3 regions of the Bacillus sp. KICET-3 genome follow, and region 2 is predicted to be linked to each of the others. Evidence: riboswitches for the same ligand, from Rfam matches in the RefSeq annotation. Region 2 holds a riboswitch; each other region holds the start of a gene.

Region 1 (7,619 bases), 2.0 Mb from region 2:
TCGGTTTCTTCCGTAATCGGGATGTCTTTAGCCTGACCGTAGACCGATGCACTTGATGCAAATACGATCTGGCTGACGCCGAATTCCTTCATGACGCCGAGAAGCGTTTCCATACCTGTGATGTTTTCATTAAAGGAAGCAAAAACGCTTTCCGGCTGTGAAGAAATCGGAGCAGCCGCAAAATGCATGACGGTTTCGATGGCCTCGTTTGCGAATACTTGTTTGAGAAAATGCCGGTCTCTGATGTCTCCCTGATAAAACACGGCTTTTGGGTGGACGGCCTCCGCATCCCCTGTCGCCAGAGAATCGACAACGACGACTTTTTCCTTTTTCTCAATTAATGTGTAAACGGCGTGGGAGCCGATATAGCCGGCTCCACCGACAACCAGTATGCTCATCGGAATCTCTCCTTTTGTATCTCCTGTTTGTTACATGATGTGCCGCTGCGGGGCAGCCGCTTGTCTTTGTTCTTCAAATCCGTATTTTCCGTCTATGATATAGAGCGGCCTGTCTTTTACTTCGTCGTAAATGCGTCCGATATACTCGCCCACCGCCCCAAGAATGATCAGGATGAATCCGCTGAACATGCATTGCAGAATAATCATCGATGACCATCCCGTGATGGTGCTGGTCGTGAACAGCTTCATACAGACGACGATAAAGGCGTATATAAAACCGATCGCTGAAAGCACAATTCCGGAGTAGCTTGCCAGTTTTAACGGCTGGAAGGAGAACGATGTAATCCCGTCCAGCGAAAGCTTAAGCATCTTTTTCAGCGGGTACTTCGTTTCGCCGGCGAGCCGTTCGTGGCGTTCATAGTACACGGCCGTCTGTTTGAATCCGAGCCAGCTGACGAGCCCGCGCACAAATGGATTTTTTTCTTTCAGCTTGTTCAGTTCATGGACGACTTTGCGGTCCATGAGCCGGAAATCTCCCGTATCTACCGGGATATCGACATCTGTGAGCCGCCTCAGTATCCGGTAGAACATGGAGGCTGTCTGCTTTTTGAAAAATGTTTCTCCTTCACGCTTCGTCCGAACCGCATAGACAACGTCATAGCCTTCCCGCCATTTTTCCGCCATGTCCAAAATCAGTTCAGGAGGGTCCTGGAGATCGGCGTCAATCACCACGATTGCCTTGCCGGCCGCATAGTCCGTACCGGCCGTAATCGCGATCTGATGGCCGAAGTTTCTTGAGAAATTAATGCACTTTACAGTTGGATCAGACTGAGCCAGCGACTTTAGCATATGAATGCTGTCGTCGCTGGAGCCGTCATTTACAAATATCAGCTCATACGTTTCACCTGTTGAATCCATGACGCTTTTCAGTCTCTCATAGGTGTTGTCGAGTACTTCCGCCTCATTGTAGACGGGGACTACAATTGAAAATGTGACTGGTTTGTTCATATTGATCACCTTTCCTTTCATCAATCTAGCTCCACTTTATAAAGGGTTTGATTTCCACCAGGTCCCCCCGATTGTGAACTGTCACCTGAAGAAGAGCTGCTGTACTCGCTTTTCTTAATCTCTGTGCCGTGTTTTTTAATCCAGTTGGTGATGTCTGAGTTGTCTTGGCCTCTGCCATTGCCAATCATGAAGTATTTAACCTCTCCGTTATTGACGAGCTTTTTGAGTTTGTCCACGGTCAGGATCGGATCGCTTCCGGAGAATCCGCCCATCGCCATAACCGCTTTTCCTGTTTTGATTATGTAAGAGGAAGCGGAATTCGCGTTAGAGACCGCGAACAAATATTTTTCCCCAGTATTGTGCTTCTCAAGGTAAGATAAGAGGTCTTTGTCGACTGATTCGCCGCTTCCAGGGCCGCCCCGGCTGCCGTTTGGTCTGCCTTGATCAGTCTTACTTGAGCTGCCTCCGTTCTGGTTTTGGCTGTTTTGATCAGAGCTGGAGTCAGTCGACCTATTATTCCCGCTGTTTGGCTGATTGCCTGTTTGGCCGTCTTGGCCTGTTGGGCTGCCAAATCCGGGAGGTCGGCTGCCATTGTTCATCTTGCCGCCGCCCCCGCCAAATGATTGCGCTGATTGAGGTCCTGCCTGCGGAATCATGCCGTTTACCCCGTCAGCGAGGGTTGCCGTTGTCCAGTAGAATGGACCGATCAGCATGCCGAGAAGTGCGGCAAGCGATACATAGTAGCTGAATGGCTTTCCTTTTTTGACAAAGAAGAGAAGACAGCTTGTAATGATTCCGAAAGCTCCGACCAGGATGATCCAAGTGATTCCGATGTCGCTGATATAAGGAATCAGAATATATAATTCAAATGCTGTTGCCAGCAAAATGCCGATTGGCAGCAGCCATTTTTTCCAGCCGCTTTCCTCTTGATAAAGGCGAACGAGCGCCGTCCAGCCCGTACCCGACAATGCGGCAATCGGTGCTGCCAGCATGATCAGATAGTAATGGTGGAAGAATCCGGCGACACTGAAGAATGCAGCGACCGGCAATAGCCACATCGTCCAGAAAATCGTTTCATTCGTTGTGTCATTGAATTTTCTTTGACCGCGAAGGCCTGTGATCAGTAAGGCGATAATCCCGAACAGTACAAACGGAATCAGCCAGCTTGCCTGACCTGAAAGCTCAGATTGGAACAATCTCAGCGGCCCCGGTGTGCCTGTGCCGAATGAGCCTGCACCGTTTCGGCCGCCTCCGGGACCGCCGCCGCTTGGCGGAGTCATCTGTCCGTTTGAGGAAGATGAACTGCTGCTAGCTGTGCTGCTTTGCTGCTCTTGGTTCGATTTCTTTTGTGTTTGATCGGAAGCCGCTTTGCCCCCGCCTGCTCCGGACTGTCCCGTCAGACGCTGGACTCCGTTGTAGCCGAAGGCGAGCTCCAGGACAGAGTTCGTCTGGCTGCTTCCGATATAAGGCCGCGAGCTTTCCGGCTGGCTGTCAACGACGACTGCCCATGATACGGAAACCGCCGCAAGAACGATGACCGATGTAATCAGAGACACAATTTTTTTGCGAATCGTCGTCTTTGCTGCAATCAGATAAAACAGCATAAATGCAGGTAACACCATGTATGCTTGCAGCATCTTGACGTTAAAGCCGACGCCGACCATGAAGAAGGATGCGAGCAGCCACGATATTTTTCCTGTGCGGACGGCTTTAAACAGCATCCATGTTGCAATCATCAAACAAAGGACGAGAATGCTGTCGACGTTGTTTGTGTGGCTGACAGCGACGGCAATCGGTGTACACGCCATAACGAGTGCGGAAATTCTTGCTGCCGTTTTTCCAAAAGTAGGTTTTACAATGAAGTAGAGCAGTGCTACGGAAATGACTTCCGCAATTCCTTCGGGAAGCACGACGCTCCAGCCGTGCACGCCGAACACAAGCGCGAAAAGCGTCTGTACCCATAGTGCGACCGGCGGTTTATCGACGGTTACAAAACCTCCCGGATCAAAAGAAGCGTAAAAGAAGTTGTGAAAGCTTTGCGTCATACTCGTAACGGCTGCTGTGTAGTAGGCGTTGTCTGTATCGCTGTTCCAGATGCCGTACAGGTTGAGCGCTGCGGATAATAAGAGAATGAGAACTAGGAATATATCAATTTTCCTTTTCTTTATCATGATTCGATCACCTCACTAACAAGCATTATAGAAGCCAAATATGATCAAACTATGAACAAATCAAGAAGGATTTTTAAAAGAAGACATAAAAAAAGCCATACCTGATATCAGGTATGGCTTGAAACATGTCCTTATTTATTTCCAAACGTCTTCGGCAATTTCGATCACATGACGCAGTTTTTCCCACTGCTGTTCTTCGGTCAGCAGGTTGCCCTCTTCCGTTGAAGCAAAGCCGCACTGCGGGCTTAAGCACAGCTGGTTCAGATCGGCATAGCGGGACGCCTCTTCAATGCGCCGCTTAATATCATCCGGGTTTTCAAGCTCGCCGAATTTAGATGTAATTAAACCGAGGACGATTTGCAGGTCTTTCCGTTTCACGAAGCGAAGCGGTTCGAAGCCGCCAGAGCGCTCGTCATCGAATTCAAGGAAGAGTCCGTCAAGGTTCAGTCCGTCGAAAATCGTTTCAGCCGCAGCGTCGTATCCGCCTTCTGCCACCCATGTTGACTGGAAGTTTCCGCGGCAAATATGCATTGTGACAGTCAAATCATCGGGACGTCCTTCGATTGCTTCGTTGATCGTATTGGCAAAGGATTGGCGCAGCTCATCAGGCTGGCGGCCGAACGCCTTGATTTGCTCATGTCCCTTTTCTGAGAAAAATACGGACCAGGCCGTATCATCAAGCTGCAAATAGCGGCAGCCGGCATCATAGAACGCGCGGATCGCTTTTTTGTAAGCCTGCGCCACATCGTGATGGAACTCATCAAGATCCTCATACGGACTTTCTTCCAGCTTTCCTCTGAAAAACAGCATATTCGGGCTCGGGATCGTCATTTTCGGCGTATGCGTCCCTGCAATACTATGAAGAAATTGATAATCTTCCAGCATCGGATGGTTTGTAAAGTCGACTTTGCTGGTTACTTTAATGCCGCGCGGTTTCGTTACGACATTGTGAAATTGAATTCCTTTGTCTGCTACAAAGCCTTCAACACCGTCAAGACCTTCGAGAAAATCGAAATGCCACCAGGAGCGGCGGAATTCGCCGTCCGTTACGGCTTTCAGGCCGATTTCTTTTTGTTTTTCGACAATGCGCTTGATCTCTTCGTTTTCGACTTCGCGCAATTGTTCCGCGGTAATTTCGCCGTTTGCTTTTTGCAGGCGCGCTTTTTTAACAGGCTCAGACCTGAGCAGGCTGCCCACCTGATCCGCCCTGAACGGTCCTATTTTTCTTCCTTGCGTTTGCTGCAATACATCGGTTGATTGTGACATGCTTCATCCCTCTTTCTTTATTAACATAAAAAAGCTCTTCCCGATAAGGAAGAGCTTGGTAGACAATCTCCTCCTTATCTTCAAGAGCACAGCCGTGCTCTTAAGGAATTAGCACCATTCTGTCAAAAAGACAGCGGTTGCCGGGTTTCACAGGGCCAGTCCCTCCACCACTCTTGATAAGGAAAACCTTTTTATGCGATTTTTATAATAATTTTAATATTAATACTTTTTGCGAAAATGTCAATGGGTTTTGATATTTATCGCTAAGAACGCGATTTATGCAAGTTCCTCAAGCTTATGTCCAGCCGTTTTGAAACAAACCCTGCCGAAATATCAGGAAGGTGATGAATGAACAATTGAGGAGGAATAATCGTTCGCAGATTCGGTTTCATTTTAATTAAGACCGAATTTTTTTATTGAAACGAAAACTTTTTCACGGGGCTGTCAGTCTTACATGTGTACCCGTTTTGAAAATGGGTAATATAACAATGAAACGAAAAAGGAGGCCATATGATGAACAGCAAACCGTTTTTCAAAGCAGCGGCGATCATGCTCTCAGGGCTATTAATGCTGATATTGTACAGCGGAGCGGCGATTCCTTCGGCTCAAGCGGCGAACGGGACAAAACCGGTGGTGACGAGCCATACATACAAAAACGTAAAGGAATTGAAGTACCCGCAGGTTAAAAACGTTGGCAGCAGATCTCTGCAAAACAAAATCAACAAAGACTTTAAAAACTATATTGACCAATCCTACAAAGACTATCTGAAAAACAAAAAAGACGGCCAACAGCACGGGTACCAAACGGCATACCAAACGTCTTTTGACGTCAAATATCTGACCGGCGAAAAGATCAGCATCCTGACGAAAAACTACGTGTACTCCGGCGGGGCGCACGGCAATACAGCCGTCCGCTCGTTCAACTACGATTTAAAATCAAAAAAACGCGTCTATCTGACAGACGTATTAAACAAAAAATCAAAAATCGATAAAACGAGAACATACATTTACAAATACATTCAAAAGCATCAGGACACGTTTTTCCCGGATGTGAAGAAAAAAGACATCGTCCTTCTTCAAAACACGGCATTCCACTTTACAAAAGACGGGATTGCGATCGTGTTCCAGCAATATGACGTCGCACCTTATGTCGCCGGAACCCCGGTTGTTGCCGTTCCGAAAACGGTGTATCAATAAATGACAGCCCCTGTTTCGCAGGGGTTTTTGTTTTGAGGAGAGAAGGAATGAGGAGTTTTTGGAAGCCCTTTCATAAAACGGTAACTGACGGGCATGATTCAGCCCGCTGTCAGTCTGCAGATTTTTTCTAAATCAAACAGTTCGGAGACGTGGAAGATGCACTGCTGTCCGCTGATGATCTGGTATCGCTTAAAAACGTATTCCCTGTCTGTTGAAACAGGCACAAGGTGTGTAAAGTGTTTGCCAAGGGACTTACCGGTGCTGAAGATTTCACGCCTTGACTCCAGTTCGGAAATGATTTTGCCGATGGGGAGCCGTTCTTCTTTCAGATATCGTTTAACGGCTGGCGGCAATGCATTTGTTTTGACATAGACATAATTAAATGACAAATAATCATCGCCCCGTTTCAATGAGGAGGTCCTGAATAAAATCTTATCATCAGGCTGAAACAGCTTTGCTTCCTCAGCGGACAGATGATCGTAATCGACATAGGCCTGCCGGAAAACTTCAATATCAACCTTGCCGCCTATCAATGTTTCGATTGCCTTGGTTGTTGAACCATCCGTTTTGGTCAGCATCTCTTTCACAAGGGAAGTAAGCGATTCAGGCAGAACTTTGCTCATTTCCAATTATGGCACCTCCACACAAAGATAGAATATTTTGAAAACTTGTACTATACATTATCACACAGAGGGTGGTTTGTCTAGAAATAAAAGTTAAAATTTATCTTATTTTTACAAAAGTCAGAGGGGGGTACAGGAGAGATGAAGGCTGCAAATCTCTCCGTAACATGATGCGAATATTAAGTGGTTTCACCTTCCAGAACCTTAACAGGCAAATAGGTTTCCAGCGGCAAATCATCGAATTCGCCTTCAATGGCTTTGGACAAAATCTCGATGGCCGTCTTGGAAATGAGTTCGATCGGCTGCTGGATGGTTGTCAATTCCGGGAGGATGGACTGAACCGCTTCCGTTCCGTCGTAGCCGATTACCTTTAATTGCCCGGGAATGTCTTTTCTGCGTTTTTTTGCTTCGGTGATGACTGTAGCTGCCATGAGGTCATCGCTGGCAAAAATGCCGTCAGCTGCAGGCTGTTCATCAAACAGTTTTGAGATGATTTCCCGGTAATTTTGATGAAAGGGAACTTCATATGTAATCGGCTGTCTCCCGTGTTGTCGCATCACATCTTCATATGCTTTTCTTCTAAGATTTGCCGGTGTTTTCAGCTCAATTGGTCCGTTGATATGGATGATGTGCCGGCAGCCTTTTGCAATTAACAGTTCTGTCGCTTTTCTTCCTCCGTCATAGTTATCGGAGCCGATGACGGGAATCGTTTCCGACAAGTAATGGTCGATGGCGACAATCGGCAGGTTTTGCCGATGATAATTTAAAATTCCCCTGTTGTAAGTCACGGCGATGACGCCGTCCACTTGATTTCGCATCAGCATTTCCAAGTATTTTTCTTCTTTGTCTTTGCGGTTTAAGCTGTTGCAAAGCAGCAGTTTGTAGCCCATGGCAGCGCAGATGCTCTCAATATGAAAGGCCAGTTCGCCGAAAAACGGGTTGCTGGAGTTAGGGAT
Region 2 (7,619 bases):
CAATTGCCGTCTACCCTCCGCAATCGCTCTCAGAAGAGATCAAGAAAAAGATCGAACAGTACACGATTGAGCTTGCGAAAGGGTTAAACATTATCGGACTGCTCAACATTCAATTCGTCCTGTCAAAAGACGAGGTCTATGTCCTGGAAGTGAATCCGCGGTCAAGCCGCACGGTGCCGTTCCTCAGCAAAATCACCGGAATTCCGATGGCGAATCTGGCGACAAAGGTCATTCTCGGCGGAAAGCTTGCAGACTTTGGCTTTACTCAAGGCCTTCAGAAAGAACAGGAAGGCGTCTATGTAAAAGTTCCCGTCTTCTCCTTCGCAAAGCTGAGAAGGGTGGACATCACACTCGGCCCTGAAATGAAATCGACGGGTGAGGTCATGGGGAAAGATACGACATTGGAAAAGGCGCTTTACAAAGGGCTGATTGCCTCAGGCATCCAGATTCCGAACTACGGATCTGTGCTCCTGACCGTCGCTGACAAGGACAAAGAAGAAGGCCTTCATATCGCCAAACGCTTCCATGCCATCGGCTACAACATATTGGCTACGGCAGGTACGGCAGGCTATCTGCGGGAAGCATCCATCCCAGCGAAAACCGTCGGGAAAATCGGCGAGGAAGGCACGAATCTGCTTGACGTCATCCGCAATGGGGAAGCGCAGTTCGTCGTCAATACGCTGACAAAAGGAAAGCAGCCGGCAAGAGACGGGTTCAAAATCAGACGCGAATCCGTCGAAAACGGTGTGGCCTGCCTGACGTCATTAGATACGGCCGAAGCGATTTTACGGGTGCTTGAGAGCATGAGCTTCCGCGCGGATCATATGCCTGCTGCCAACATGGCTCAAGAGGCGGCTGCCGTCAAATGAAAAAGGGATATATGACGGTTCGTTCCAATGATTGCATCGCTGACGGCATTTACCAAATGGTGCTGAAAGGGGAGCTCGCTGAATCGTGCAGCGCCCCCGGCCAGTTCCTTCATTTGAAAGTCGCTGAATCTGTCGCTCCTTTATTACGGCGTCCGATCAGCATCGCCCGGATTGATAGGGACAAACAGGAAATGACGATCATTTTTCGGAAGGATGGAGAAGGAACCCGGCTCCTTTCCTTAAAGGAAAAAGGCGATCTCGTCGATTGCCTCGGCCCTCTGGGAAACGGATTTCCGGCAGACGAGCTCAAATCCGGCGGAACGGCTCTTCTAGTCGGCGGAGGGATCGGCGTCCCCCCTCTCTATGAACTGTCCAAACAGCTGACAAAGCGGGGCGTCCATGTTGTGCATGTGTTGGGGTTTGCGTCAGCCAAAGACGTGTTTTACGAGCGGGAATTTGCCGAGTACGGCCCTGTATATATTGCCACAGCGGACGGCACCCATGGGGAGAAAGGATTTGTCACCGATGTCATCGAGGCAAAAGGCCTTCAATTTGACTATCTGCTCGCCTGCGGCCCGACCCCTATGTTAAAGGCTTTGAAAGACCGCTATCCCGAAAAAGAGGTTTATTTATCGATGGAAGAGCGGATGGGCTGCGGAATCGGCGCCTGTTTTGCCTGTGTATGCCATACGGATCAAAGTGAAAAACCGTATGTAAAAGTTTGTCTGGACGGACCTGTTTTCAAAGCGCAGGAGGTGCTTTTGTAATGCTTGACGTAAATTTGCCCGGCCTCAAATTAAAAAATCCGATCATGCCGGCATCCGGATGCTTTGGTTTTGGAAAAGAGTTTGCAAACCTTTATGATCTTTCATGCCTCGGGGCGATCATGATCAAAGCGACAACGAGCGAGCCCCGCTTCGGGAATCCGACGCCAAGGGTCGCAGAAACACAAGCGGGCATGCTCAATGCGATCGGATTGCAGAATCCCGGTCTTCAGGCTGTCATGGAGCACGAGCTTCCGTGGCTGGAACAATTCGATACACCGATTATCGCCAATGTAGCCGGATCACAGCTTGAAGATTATGTGGAGGTTGCCGAAGAAATCAGCAAAGCTCCGAATGTCCACGCGCTTGAACTGAATATTTCCTGCCCGAATGTCAAAACAGGCGGGATCGCGTTCGGTACACGTCCGGAAATGGCAGCCGAGCTGACAAAGGCTGTTAAACAAGTGTCCAGCGTTCCGGTCTATGTCAAATTGTCTCCAAATGTCGCCAATATCACTGACATCGCCTTAGCCATTGAAGAAGCGGGGGCAGACGGTTTGACGATGATCAACACGCTGATCGGCATGAGGCTCGATCTGAAAACGGGCAAGCCGATTTTGGCAAATAAGACCGGAGGATTATCTGGCCCGGCCGTAAAACCGGTAGCCATCAGGATGGTTTATGAAGTCAGTCAGGCGGTAGACATCCCGATCATCGGCATGGGCGGCGTTCAGTCTGCGGAAGATGTGCTTGAATTCCTGCTGGCGGGGGCAAGCGCAGTCGCGGTCGGCACTGCCAATTTTGTCAATCCATTCGCCTGCCCGGAGATCATTGAAGAACTGCCGCGCGTTTTAGAAAAATACGGATACGGGTCTTTGACCGAATGCATCGGAAGGAGCTGGAAGCATGAACAATACGCCGCCAATCATCGCGCTTGACTTTGCATCTGCGCCGGAAACATTTGCGTTTTTGAACCGGTTTGACGGAGAGGAGCTTTTTGTGAAAGTCGGGATGGAGCTGTTTTATCAGGAAGGTCCTTCAATTCTTGAACAATTAAAACATAGAAACTGCCGCATTTTCCTTGATTTGAAGTGCCATGACATTCCGACGACCGTATATAAGGCAATGAAAAGGCTGGCGGGGTTTGGCGTCCATCTTGTCAATGTGCACGCTGCAGGCGGAAAACGGATGATGGAAGCCGCTCTTGAAGGTCTTGAGGCGGGGACGTCCGCCGGACAAAAACGTCCGTCATTAATCGCCGTAACACAGCTGACGAGCACATCTCCGGAAATGCTTCATGAGGAGCTCCTGATCAAAACGCCGCTTGCGGAAACCGTTCTTCACTACAGCAGGTTCGCAGAGGAAAGCGGGCTGGACGGCGTTGTCTGTTCCGTCCATGAAGCAGAGCGCATCTATCAGGAGGTATCTCCGTCGTTTCTGACTGTGACGCCTGGAATCCGGTTGGCTGATGATCAGAAAAACGACCAGGTCAGAGTAGCGACCCCGGCCGATGCAAAGGAAAAAGGCGTGTCGGCGATCGTTGTCGGCCGTTCTATCACCAAAGCTGAGGATCCGGTTGCTGCATATCAGAAAATAGTACGGGAATGGAAGGGGATCAAAGCATGAAAACAGAAATTGCAAGCCATCTTTTAGCGATCAAGGCGGTTTTCCTGCGGCCGAACGAGCCGTTTACATGGGCGAGCGGCATGCTGTCGCCGATTTACTGTGACAACCGTTTGACGCTGTCATATCCCGAAGTGAGGGATGATATCGCGTCAGGCCTCGCCGGGCTGATAAAAGACAAATTTCCGGAAGCGGAAATGGTCGCAGGCACGGCGACAGCGGGCATACCGCATGCCGCCCTTGCCGCTGACAGGCTCCGTTTGCCGATGTGCTATGTCAGAAGCAAACCGAAAGCGCACGGAAAAGGAAATCAAATTGAGGGGACGGTCAAGAACGGACAGAAAGTCGTTGTTATTGAAGATTTAATCTCGACGGGCGGAAGCGTGCTTGAAGCGGTTTCCGCTCTAAAAAAGGCCGGCTGCGATGTCCTCGGCGTCGCCGCCATCTTCACATACGGTCTTCCGAAAGCGGACATCGCCTTTAAGAATGCGGATGTCGAGTATCACACCCTGACCGATTACGATACATTGACGGAAACCGCGCTTGCCGGAGGATACATCAGTGAAGCCGATGCCGGAAAACTGAAAGAGTGGAAAGCAAATCCCGAGTCGAGAGCTTGGATTGAAAAATAAGAAAGCCGTCTCCCTTTTTAAGGGAACGGCTTTTTTAATTTGATGAAACCGCGGTTTTTCTGTTTTTTTCATGCTTTTGACCGGTTGAAATATAGTAAAATAGCATCATTTTTATTTTTCATTAATCCTATAAAAAAAGTCGGGTTGACTTTTGTTCGAATTGTGCTAAAATTTTAAAATAACAAAAGCAGACTTATCAAGAGCGGTGGAGGGACTGGTCCGATGAAACCCGGCAACCTGCGTGCAAGCGCAAGGTGCTACGTCCAGCAAAATGCGCTCATTTTGAGAGATAAGGAATATGTAAAGTTCCTCGTCTTTCTTTCAAATTTGGAAGAAAGATTTTAATTTTTTAGGGCAGAGGAGGAGCTGGCAATGAAAAGAGATGAGCAGCTCGAAAAAGTGATCATCAAAATGAAAGACATGCTGAAAGACATGAATTACGGATCCATCACATTCGTTGTTCAAGATGGAAAGGTCATTCAAATCGAAAAAAATGAAAAAATAAGATTGAAATAGCTGACTAGACAAACTAGAGGCGGTTTTCACAGAAGTTTTTTTCTGCTGGAAGCCGTTTTTTTGTTGGCGAAAAAGGGGGAACCGAAAATATTTACTTACAGTACATGGGAAGAACCAAAAATCGCTTTTCAAGAGGATGATTCATATAAAGGGGCATTATCGGTCCTGAAATGGGCGTACGGCCATTACGGGGATCAGCTCGTATACGCATGCAGCTTCGGAATCGAAGGGATCGTCCTGATTGATTTGATTTATAAGGTGAAAAAGGACGCCGTCATCGTATTTCTTGATACAGGTCTGCATTTTAAAGAAACGTATGACACGATTGAGGCTGTCAAAGAACGATATCCGGGCCTTCAGATTATCATGAAGAAACCGGAGCTTACGGTTGAACAGCAGGCTCAGCAATACGGGGACAAACTGTGGGAGACCAATCCGAATTTCTGCTGTGAAATGAGGAAGGTCATTCCACTCCGCGAGACGCTGTCAGCTTACCCGGCATGGCTGTCAGGGCTGCGCCGCGAGCAATCCGAAGGGCGGAGAAAGACGAACTTTTTAAATAAAGACGAAAAATTCAAGTCTATCAAAGTCTGTCCGCTCATCCATTGGACATGGAAGGATATTTGGAGATATGTGACAAAACACGATCTGCCGTACAACCCGCTCCATGACAAAGGATACCCGAGCATCGGCTGCGCGCCGTGCACCTCTCCGGCTTTTACGATAGACGATCTCCGCTCCGGCCGCTGGAATGGATCAAATAAAACAGAATGCGGATTACACGAGTAAGGAGATGAGTTATGGAACTTGCCGCCATTTTATTTAGCATGTTTTTTGCGATGAACATCGGAGCGAGCGGTGCAGCGGCTTCCATGGGCATCGCCTACGGATCTGAAGCGGTGAAAAAAAAGCTTCACGCGCTCTTGATCTGTGCGGCCGGCGTTCTCTCCGGAGCCGTCATCGGCGGGGGGAACGTCGTGAAAACGATTAGTTCGGGCATCATTCCCGAGCGGGTGATTTCGCTTGAAATCGTCTGCATTATCATCGGGTCCGCCGCCTTGTCGCTTTTTATCGCAAATGTTCTCGGCATCCCGCTTTCAACGAGTGAAGTGACAGTCGGATCTGTCGTCGGAGTAGGTGTCGCATATCAAGTTTTGTTTGTCAAATCTTTGTTTGTCATCGTCCTGTTCTGGGTAGTCGTTCCGGTCGCAGCTTTTTCTTTTACCTTTGCCATGGCAAAGTTTATGAAGAAAACAATAAAGCGCCGCGCTGCGGGGAACAAAGCGAAGATTTTGACGGTTCTGCTGTTAATCAGCGGATTTTTTGAGGCTTTTTCAGCGGGAATGAACAATGTCGCGAACGCTGTCGGCCCTTTGGTGGCGGCACATGTTTTGACAGTCGGGGAAGGAACGCTGTACGGCGGACTGTTTGTCGCGCTCGGCGCCCTTTTATTGGGCCGCCGCGTTCTTGAAACAAACGGCAAAAAGATTACCAGATTTTCAAAAGGAGAAGGAATCCTTCTTTCAAGCACGGGAGCCGGGCTTGTCATTCTCAGTTCCATGTTCGGCCTTCCCGTTCCGCTCGCACAGGTGACATCATCGTCTATTATCGGGATGGGCATGGCGAAAAACGGCGGCAATGTTTTTCATAAACAGGTGGTCAAAACGATGCTGAAAGTGTGGATCGTATCGCCGTTCCTTTCATTAAGCCTGTCTTATATGCTGGTCAGCCTTTTATTAAAAGGAGACTATTATGCTCTCATCGTCGTTACGAGCGTTCTTTTGGCATCTGTCGGGACGATCAGCCTGGTGAGGGCAGTGAAAAAAGAACATAGCTCCGTCCATGAACAGGGCGGGGGAATTTAAACATCTAGTAGGGGGAAATAATGTTATGAGTTTAGCGCCACACGGCGGTGTATTGGTTATCCGCGTCAATGAAGCATATGATGTTCAACATATCGCACTGGAAATCGAACTTGATTTGATCGCTTTTGCCGATTTGGAGCTGGTTGGAATCGGTGCATACAGCCCGATCCAAGGCTTTTTAACAGAAAAAGACTACCTATCAGTCGTTGAAAATATGAGACTTGCAGGCGGTCAAGTCTGGACGCTTCCGATCAGCCTTCCCGTCAACGAACGAAAAGCCGCCGAGCTAAAAATCGGCGATACCGTCCGTCTCACATATCAAGGGGAAACATACGGGGTCATTGACATCGAAGACATCTATACGCCCGACAAGAAAAAAGAAGCGGTCAACGTCTATAAAACCGATGATCTCAACCATCCGGGCGTAAAAAAATTGTTTGAACGGGGAAACGTCTATGTCGGCGGCCCGATTACACTCATCAAACGCAGCGAAAAACAGTTTCCCGCTCATACGTTCGAACCGGCGGAGACAAGACGGAAGTTTGCCGAGCTCGGCTGGAAAACGATTGTCGGATTCCAAACCCGGAATCCGGTGCACAGAGCGCATGAATACATCCAAAAAACCGCGCTGGAAACCGTCGACGGACTTTTCCTCAACCCGTTAGTCGGGGAAACCAAATCAGACGATATTCCGGCAGACGTCCGGATGGAAAGCTATCAAGTGCTTCTTGACGGATACTACCCGAAAGACCGCGTCTTCCTCGGCGTCTTTCCGGCAGCCATGCGCTATGCAGGCCCGAAAGAGGCGATCTTCCACGCGCTCGTCAGAAAAAATTACGGCTGTACCCATTTCATCGTTGGAAGAGATCATGCGGGAGTCGGCGATTATTATGGAACATATGAGGCACAGGAGCTGTTCGATCAATTCACACCTGAAGAAATCGGCATCACGCCGCTGAAATTTGAACACAGCTTTTACTGCAATGTATGCGGCTCGATGGCGACGGCGAAAACATGCCCTCACGACAAAGAACACCATGTCATTTTGTCCGGCACAAAGGTACGGGGAATGCTGAGAAACGGCGAATTCCCGCCAAGCACATTCAGCCGTCCTGAGGTCATTCAAACATTAATCAAAGGCTTAGCGGCCGGAGTTTCTTAAAAAAGGGGGGAGACTGTTGGTGAATAAAGACATCGTTTGGCATGAAGCATCCATTACAAAACAGGAATATCACGAAAAAAACAAGCATAAAAGCTCGATCATTTGGCTGACGGGTTTAAGCGGATCGGGGAAATCGACAATTGCCAACGCAGCCGCCCGCCAACTGTTTGAAGAAGGCTTTCAGGTCA
Region 3 (7,619 bases), 370 kb from region 2:
TGGCGATCGGGAAAGGCTGGCGCGAGCTTGTCGCCCCGATCATGCTGGTCGGGACGTTCGGCTACCTCATTGGCAACTATGTCGGAACCTTCATGGGGACCTGGTTTGCCAGTCTGCTTTAAAACGAATAAAGGCCGGGGTGTTCAGCAAATTCCCGGCCTTTTCGCTTGCCCGCTCATGACCGGGCAAGCGTCCCTGCTGCAGCTTGCAAGGCTTGCGCAAAATCTTCCTGCAAATCATCCGCGTTTTCCACACCGACGCTGAGCCTCAGCAGGCCATCGGTAATTCCCCGCTTTTCCCGCTCTTCTTTCGGCATTGCGGCATGTGACATTTTCGCCGGATAGGAAAGGATCGACTCAACCGCCCCCAAGCTGACGGCAAAAACCGGAAGAGTAACATTCTCCACGACTTTTTTAACGGCTTCAGCATTCTCCAGCTCAAAAGAGAGAACCGCGCCGGCGCCGTTTGACTGGTGCTTATGCACAGAGGCGCCCGGATGTGAAGATAGCCCCGGATAATACACCTGCTTGACAGCCGGGTGGTCTGCAAAAAATTCGGCGAGCTGCTGAGCTGTTCGGCTTGCTTTTTCGAGGCGCACCTGGAGCGTTTTTAATCCTCTTAGGACGAGCCAGCAGTCCTGCACGCCGAGAACCGCTCCGAAAGAGTTTTGCAGCTTATAGAGAGCTTCACCGAGCTTTTCATCTTTGACGGCGGCAAGACCTGATAAGACATCGCTGTGCCCGCTTAAAAATTTCGTCGCGCTGTGCAGGACGATATCAACACCAAGCTCAAGCGGCCGCTGAAGCGCCGGGGTCATAAACGTGTTGTCAAGGAAAGTCAGACAGCCGTGCGCTTTGGCAAGCTTGACGACGCCCCTGATATCCGTGATCCCGAGCGTCGGGTTCGAAGGGGTTTCAAGATAAATCACCTTTGTGTTTTCCTTGATGTTTAGTGCAATTTCATTTAAATCGGTCATATCGACAAAAGTATGCTCAATACCAAAGCGGCTCAATACATCGGTAATCATCCGGTACGTGCCGCCGTAGACATCTTTTGTGACCAGAACGTGATCTCCTTTTGATAAAAGCAAAAAAGCGGTGGAGATGGCGGCCATGCCTGAAGAAAAAGCAAACCCGCGCGCCCCGCCTTCAAGCTCGGCGATCGCGTCTTCAAGCGCTTTTCTCGTCGGAGTCCCGGAACGGCTGTAATCATATTCGCCGAACTGGTCAAACGAGCTTTGATGAAAGGTCGATGCGTGCTGGATCGGCACGCTGACGGCTCCTGTTGCTCCGTCTGTTTTTGATTGGTTGTGTACGAGTTTAGTTTCGAACGTCCAGCTCCCCTTGCTCATGCGTTGACCGCCTCCTCTTTTACTTTCTGCAATGCCTGCTTGAGGTCATGCTTCAAATCGGCTACATGCTCAATTCCGACCGAAAAGCGCAGCAGCCTGTTGCAGACGCCGTTCGCGATCCGGATGTCCTCGGGAATATCCATGTGGGTCTGTGTCGCCGGATATGTGATAAAGCTCTCAACCCCGCCCAGGCTTTCAGCAAAGCAGATCGTTTGCAAGCTTTTCAGAAACGGGTTGACCCATTCTTCTTTTTGAACGCGAAATGACAGCATCCCGCCTTTTCCTGGATAAAGAACGTCTGCAACCTCCTCCTGTTCCTCCAAAAACGCGGCGAGCTCCCGGGCGTTTTCCTGATGCTGCCTCATTCTGAGGGCAAGCGTCTTCATGCCTCTCATGAGCAGCCATGAATCAAACGGGGATAAAACAGCGCCGATGGCGTTTTGATGCTGAAACATTTCCTCTGACAGCTCTTCGCCTTTTGCCACGACGAGTCCAGCCAAAAGATCGTTGTGGCCGCCTAAATACTTTGTCGCACTGTGAATGACAAGATCAGCCCCAAGCTCAAGCGGCCTTTGCAAAACCGGGGTGTAAAACGTATTGTCCACAATCAGCAGCAGGCCGTGCTCCTTGGCGATTTCCGCGACTTTTTTAATATCGGTTTCCTGCATGAGCGGGTTTGTCGGGGTTTCTACAAAAAGCGCCTTCGTGTTTTCCGTGATTTTTGACTTGATACAGTCCTCGTCTGAGAAATCATCGTACAAAAAGCGCAGTCCGTATTTTTTCCATTCGTTTTCGAACAGGCGGTATGTCCCCCCGTATAAATCCGAGGAGACGATCAGCTCATCTCCGCTTTGAAACAGCGCCATAATCGTCTGAATGGCGGCCATGCCGGAACTGAACGCAAAGCCGCGCGTTCCGCCTTCGAGTTTTGCGATTGCGTCCTCCACAAGCTGTCTTGTCGGATTTTTTGTGCGGATGTAATCAAATCCGGTGGATTCTCCGATTCCTTTATGGCGGTATGCGGAGGAGAAATAAACCGGCGGATTGACGGTTCCCGTTATTTCATCGCTGCGGTTTCCGATTTGCGCCAGTGTTGTTTGTACATGTTCAGTCATATGACACCATCCTTTTAAAAGTAAAAACCCCTTCTTCATAAGAAGAAGGGGTTGGATAAACGCTTCCTCTTATCTTCCAAGCATGTCGCTTGCTGGATTTAGCACCTTGGTGCACTGACATTGTCAGGTGCAGCCGGTTGCTGAGGTTTCAAAGGGCCAGTCCCTCCACCTCTCGTGATAAGAATGTCTTTAATTTTCTGATTGTTCTTTACTTTACCCCAATTCAGGAGAATTTTCAAGAGCCTTTTTTGAATCTTTATCTCCTTGATATGATATGATGAAATCCCGGATCAGAAAAAGCTTGCCACATTGTAGCGGCAGACTAATGTAGTCCGGACGCAACCCGGGTCAGCCGAAAATTGCAGTTACGAAGAGAATTTTCGCACTATTCGTGTTACAATGTTGGAAACGTTAACAACCTACTTTCTGGAGGAATTCAGCTTGACTATGAAAACAGGAGTCATTCAGGAAAAAAAGCTTTACTCAAAAGAGCTCGGCGAAGAAATGGAGCTGTTGGTCTATTTGCCTTCCAGCTATTCCCCGCTCTACAAATACCATGTCATCATCGCCCAGGATGGTCATGACTATTTCCGTTTGGGCCGCATCAGCCGGCAGATCGAAGAACTGTTACACAACGGTGAAATTGAACGGTGCATCGTCATCGGCGTCCCTTACAAAAGCGTTCAGGAAAGAAGGCACACATACCATCCGGAAGGGCCGAAATTCGAAGCGTATAAGCGCTTTTTGGCACATGAACTGGTTCCTTTCGCAGACCGGGAATATCCAACATATCAAGTCGGACCTGGCAGGACGCTGATCGGAGATTCACTCGGGGGAACCGTGTCCCTCATGACTGCGCTCGATTACCCGAATATGTTCGGTAATGTCATTATGCAGTCCCCGTACGTCGACAGCCATGTGCTTGAAAAAGTCGAAACCTCCGCTTCGCTGCAGCTCATTTCGGTGTACCACCAAATCGGCGTAAAAGAAACCGAAGTCAAAACGACCGACAATCAAATTTTGGACTTTACCGCTCCAAATGAAAAACTGAAGGAGCTGCTTCAAAACGAGAACATGAACTATCACTTTGAAACATTTGACGGAGACCATAAGTGGACGTACTGGCAGCCTTTAATCACGCCCGCCTTAAAAAAAATGCTTTAGCTCTCCGTATCTAAGCTGATCTTTGATATACTAAAACCATATAAATTGTCTAAGGAGGGAACAAAATGAAATACGGTATTGTGCTATTCCCATCAAAAAAACTTCAGGACATTGCAAATTCCTACCGGAAACGCTATGATCCGAATTACGCTTTAATCCCGCCCCACCTCACATTAAGAACACCGTTTGAATCTTCTGAAGAAGATATCGGCAAAGTCGTTGCACACCTGAGAGAACTTTCTAAAGAGCTGAAGCCGATCAGGCTGAAAATTACAAAGTTCAGTTCTTTTGCCCCGGTCAATAATGTGATTTATATGAAAGCGGAACCGACAGCGGAATTAACGGAGCTGCATGAAAAAATGTACAGCGGCGTTTTGGAAGACAAGCCGGAGTATGCGTTTGTTCCCCATGTGACGATTGCCCAAAACCTTTCTGATGATGAGCATTCCGATGTCCTTGGAACGCTTAAAATGAGAGACGCGACACATGAAGAAATCATCGACCGCTTTCACCTGCTTTATCAATTGGACAACGGCTCTTGGACCGTTTATGAAACATTTATTTTAGGAGTGTGAAGACAACAAGTGAAATCCGTCATCGTCAAGAATGATCAGCAGCTTAAAGACGCTTTTTTTGTCAGAACAGAAGTATTTATCAAAGAACAGCATGTTTCACCGGAAGAAGAAATGGATCATCTCGAACAGGAATCTTCACACCTTGTCATCTATGACGGAAAAGAATCGGTCGGAGCCGGCCGCGTTCGCCTTGTTGACGGGTACGGAAAGCTGGAGCGAATCTGTGTTTTAAAAAGCCACCGTTCCTCAGGTATCGGCAATCTGATTATGGAGGCGCTGGAAACGGAAGCGAAAAAACAGGGCGCTTCCCGATTCATGCTGAACGCCCAGACACAAGCCGTTCCTTTTTACGAAAAACACGGCTACAAAGTCGCCTCCGAAGAATTTTTAGACGCGGATATTCCTCACGTCAAAATGATCAAAGAATAACTTCCCGCAAGGCGCGTAAAAGCGGGCTTCAGGTGCCGCACGCCGCCAATATCTCCTCCTGCGGGCCAATGAACCGTTCCACATCCGGAACGGTTTTTCTTTTCCCCCGCCCCTCAATATTTCATAGTTTGTTCATCTTTTGTTTATCGTTTATTCAACATTATTCGCTAAGGTTATGTGTAAGCTTTCAGGAAGGGTGCACAGCCCGTTTCTCCTGTTGGGAGGTAAAAATCGAATGCCGTTATGATGAAAACCAAATTCGCCACCTTATGCCGCTTCGGCACTGTCGGAGCCGGAAACACATTGATTGATTTCGGGGTATTTTTCCTGCTTACGGCGGTCAATGTCCCCTACCTTCTCGCACAGGTTTGTTCATATACCGCCGGCATGGCAAACAGCTATATCTGGAATCGCACGTGGACATTCCGGGTGAAAAAAAAGGTCCGCGGACAAGAGATTTTCCGTTTTCTCCTGATAAACCTTGCAGCTTCAGGGATCACCTTTCTTATCCTCTACGTTCTTCAAAAAGGGGGCTTGTCTCTCTTTTCCAGCAAAATCATAGCGACCCTCGGAGGAATGGTGATGAATTTTATCGGTAACCGCCTATGGGTGTTTCAAGAACCTGAAACAAATTCTTAAGAATTGAAATGAACAGGAGTGAATAATCATGACAATAAGAAAAGCCGTTATTCCCGCAGCCGGGTTGGGAACGAGATTTCTGCCTGCGACAAAAGCGCAGCCGAAAGAAATGCTGCCGATCGTTGATAAACCTGCCATTCAATATATTGTGGAGGAAGCCGTTCAATCAGGCATAGAAGATATTCTCATCATTACAGGAAGAAACAAGCGCTCGATTGAAGATCATTTCGACCGGTCTGCTGAGCTCGAACAGAATCTATTAAATAAAAACAAACATGATCTATTAAAAGAGATTCAGAACATTGCCGACTTAGCAAACATCCATTACATCCGCCAAAAAGAGCCGCTCGGACTCGGACACGCGGTTTTGTCGGCGCGGCATTTCATCGGTGATGAGCCGTTTGCCGTCCTGCTCGGCGACGACATCATGATCTCGGAAAAACCGGCCTTGCAGCAGCTCATCGACGTATATAAAGAATATAAAACATCTGTCATCGGCGTTCAGTGTGTCGAACCGGCCGATGTCTCCAAATACGGGATCATTCAGACAGCCACGCAGAAAAATAAAGTATATGACATCGAAGACTTGGTCGAAAAACCGGCTGTTCGAGAAGCGCCTTCGAATATCGCCGTCATGGGACGCTATATTTTAGAGCCATCCATTTTCCCTGTTCTTGAGCGTACCCAAAAAGGCGCGGGGAATGAAATACAACTGACAGACGCGTTAAGAGACATATGCCGGGAACAAAACATTTATGCCCGGCAGTTGGAAGGCAGCCGCTTTGATATCGGCGACAAGCTTGGCTGCTTTAAAGCAAGCATCGAAATGGGGCTCATGCGGGATGAGATGCGGCCGAAACTGCTGGCCTACATGGAGAATGTCCTCAAAAGAGAAACGCAGAAAGGAGCTTTACAATGAAGTCAGTGCTCGTAACCGGAGGAGCCGGATACATCGGAAGCCATACCGTTCTGGCATTAAAAAAACAAAACATAAACGCCGTTGTGCTTGACAACCTGTCCACAGGACACCGTGAAGCCGTTCACACCCCTCACTTTTACGAGGGTGATATCAGCGATCACGGATTGGTGACATCGATCATAAGAAAGCACGAAATTGATGCCGTCATCCATTTTGCGGCAAAAAGCCTTGTATCGGAATCAATTGAAAAACCGGAACTCTACTTCAGAGAAAATACAATAAAATCCTGTTCTTTCTTTGAACATATCATCAGTGAAGGCGTCAAACACATCGTGTTTTCATCAACAGCGGCCGTTTACGGCATCGCAGGGGACAAGCCGATCCGGGAAACCGCTCCGCTCCAGCCTGTCAACCCTTACGGCGAATCAAAACTGATGATTGAAAAATACCTGCATTGGGTCGGGAAAACGCATCATGTCAAATGGGCCGCTCTCCGCTATTTTAATGCGGCAGGCGCGGACATGGACGGGATCATCGGCGAAGACCACGATCCTGAAAGCCATCTCATCCCTCTCATCCTGCAGACGGCGCTTGGCCGCAGAGAAAAAATCTCAATCTTTGGCGATGATTATCCGACACCCGACGGGACCTGCATCAGAGACTATATTCATGTCCTCGATCTGGCGGCGGCCCATTTGTCAGCTCTTGATGCTTTGTATGAAGACAGACTGAAACAAAATGTTTATAATGTAGGGACAGGGGCCGGACATTCCGTGAAAGACGTGATGGAAACAGCTGAAAACGTCACGGAAAGAAACATCCCAAAACAAACGGACAAGCGCAGAGCGGGCGATCCCCAGGTGCTTGTGGCAGACAGCCGGGCGCTTCAGACAGATACCGGATGGAAGCCGAAATACAGCGATTTACAAACCATGATTCAAAGCGCTTGGGAGTGGCACAAAACACATCCGAACGGGTTTTGATATTCGCTTGTTTCCCGTCCAAACGGAGAAAAGTCACGCCGTATGATCCAAATGTTCGGCTGATGAATGAAAAAGGCAGGGTGAAAAAACAAAAATGGGAAGCATAGTGAATGACATTTTAATATGGCTGACCGATCTCGGTTATCTTGGGATAGCGATCGGTTTAATGATTGAAATCATCCCGAGCGAAATTGTGCTGGCATACGGAGGGTATATGGTGTCAAACGGCTCCATCACTTTTATCGGTGCCATCATCGCGGGAGTCATCGGAGGAACGATTGCCCAATTGTTTCTCTACTGGATCGGCTATTACGGCGGTCGGCCGTTTCTATACAAATACGGAAAATACTTACTGATTCAAAAACATCATATTGAAACAGCGGAAAAATGGTTTGAAAAATACGGGGGCGGCGTCGTATTTTCAGCCCGTTTCATTCCGGTCGT

Evidence for each region. A riboswitch is a leader RNA that binds a small molecule or an ion and turns the genes downstream of it on or off. The one in region 2 is predicted to bind S-adenosylmethionine.
Region 1: it holds a riboswitch for S-adenosylmethionine, as region 2 does, so the genes downstream of both, R5H20_RS22560 (5-methyltetrahydropteroyltriglutamate--homocysteine S-methyltransferase) here and R5H20_RS08915 (YezD family protein) in region 2, are expected to answer to the same signal.
Region 3: it holds a riboswitch for S-adenosylmethionine, as region 2 does, so the genes downstream of both, R5H20_RS06990 (methionine biosynthesis PLP-dependent protein) here and R5H20_RS08915 (YezD family protein) in region 2, are expected to answer to the same signal.

Annotation. Positions count from the first base shown of each region.
Region 1 is NZ_CP137345.1:4,417,912-4,425,530, reverse strand. Features, by position in the region: gene galE (UDP-glucose 4-epimerase GalE) at 1-398, opposite strand, end outside; gene R5H20_RS22570 (glycosyltransferase family 2 protein) at 429-1,427, opposite strand; gene R5H20_RS22565 (glycosyltransferase family 39 protein) at 1,427-3,577, opposite strand; gene R5H20_RS22560 (5-methyltetrahydropteroyltriglutamate--homocysteine S-methyltransferase) at 3,713-4,843, opposite strand; SAM riboswitch class I at 4,915-5,026, opposite strand; gene R5H20_RS22555 (DUF3298 and DUF4163 domain-containing protein) at 5,357-6,040, shown strand; gene R5H20_RS22550 (chorismate--pyruvate lyase family protein) at 6,139-6,663, opposite strand; gene R5H20_RS22545 (LacI family DNA-binding transcriptional regulator) at 6,843-7,619, opposite strand, start outside.
Region 2 is NZ_CP137345.1:1,759,466-1,767,084, forward strand. Features, by position in the region: gene carB (carbamoyl-phosphate synthase large subunit) at 1-869, shown strand, start outside; gene R5H20_RS08895 (dihydroorotate dehydrogenase electron transfer subunit) at 866-1,636, shown strand; gene R5H20_RS08900 (dihydroorotate dehydrogenase) at 1,636-2,571, shown strand; gene pyrF (orotidine-5'-phosphate decarboxylase) at 2,540-3,259, shown strand; gene pyrE (orotate phosphoribosyltransferase) at 3,256-3,888, shown strand; SAM riboswitch class I at 4,079-4,184, shown strand; gene R5H20_RS08915 (YezD family protein) at 4,300-4,404, shown strand; gene R5H20_RS08920 (phosphoadenylyl-sulfate reductase) at 4,492-5,193, shown strand; gene R5H20_RS08925 (sulfate permease) at 5,205-6,269, shown strand; gene sat (sulfate adenylyltransferase) at 6,295-7,431, shown strand; gene cysC (adenylyl-sulfate kinase) at 7,448-7,619, shown strand, end outside.
Region 3 is NZ_CP137345.1:1,388,016-1,395,634, reverse strand. Features, by position in the region: gene R5H20_RS07000 (DUF819 family protein) at 1-122, shown strand, start outside; gene metC (cystathionine beta-lyase) at 176-1,351, opposite strand; gene R5H20_RS06990 (methionine biosynthesis PLP-dependent protein) at 1,348-2,466, opposite strand; SAM riboswitch class I at 2,533-2,650, opposite strand; gene R5H20_RS06985 (esterase family protein) at 2,914-3,630, shown strand; gene R5H20_RS06980 (YjcG family protein) at 3,696-4,205, shown strand; gene R5H20_RS06975 (GNAT family N-acetyltransferase) at 4,215-4,634, shown strand; gene R5H20_RS06970 (GtrA family protein) at 4,878-5,273, shown strand; gene galU (UTP--glucose-1-phosphate uridylyltransferase GalU) at 5,302-6,192, shown strand; gene galE (UDP-glucose 4-epimerase GalE) at 6,189-7,175, shown strand; gene R5H20_RS06955 (undecaprenyl phosphate transporter UptA) at 7,270-7,619, shown strand, end outside.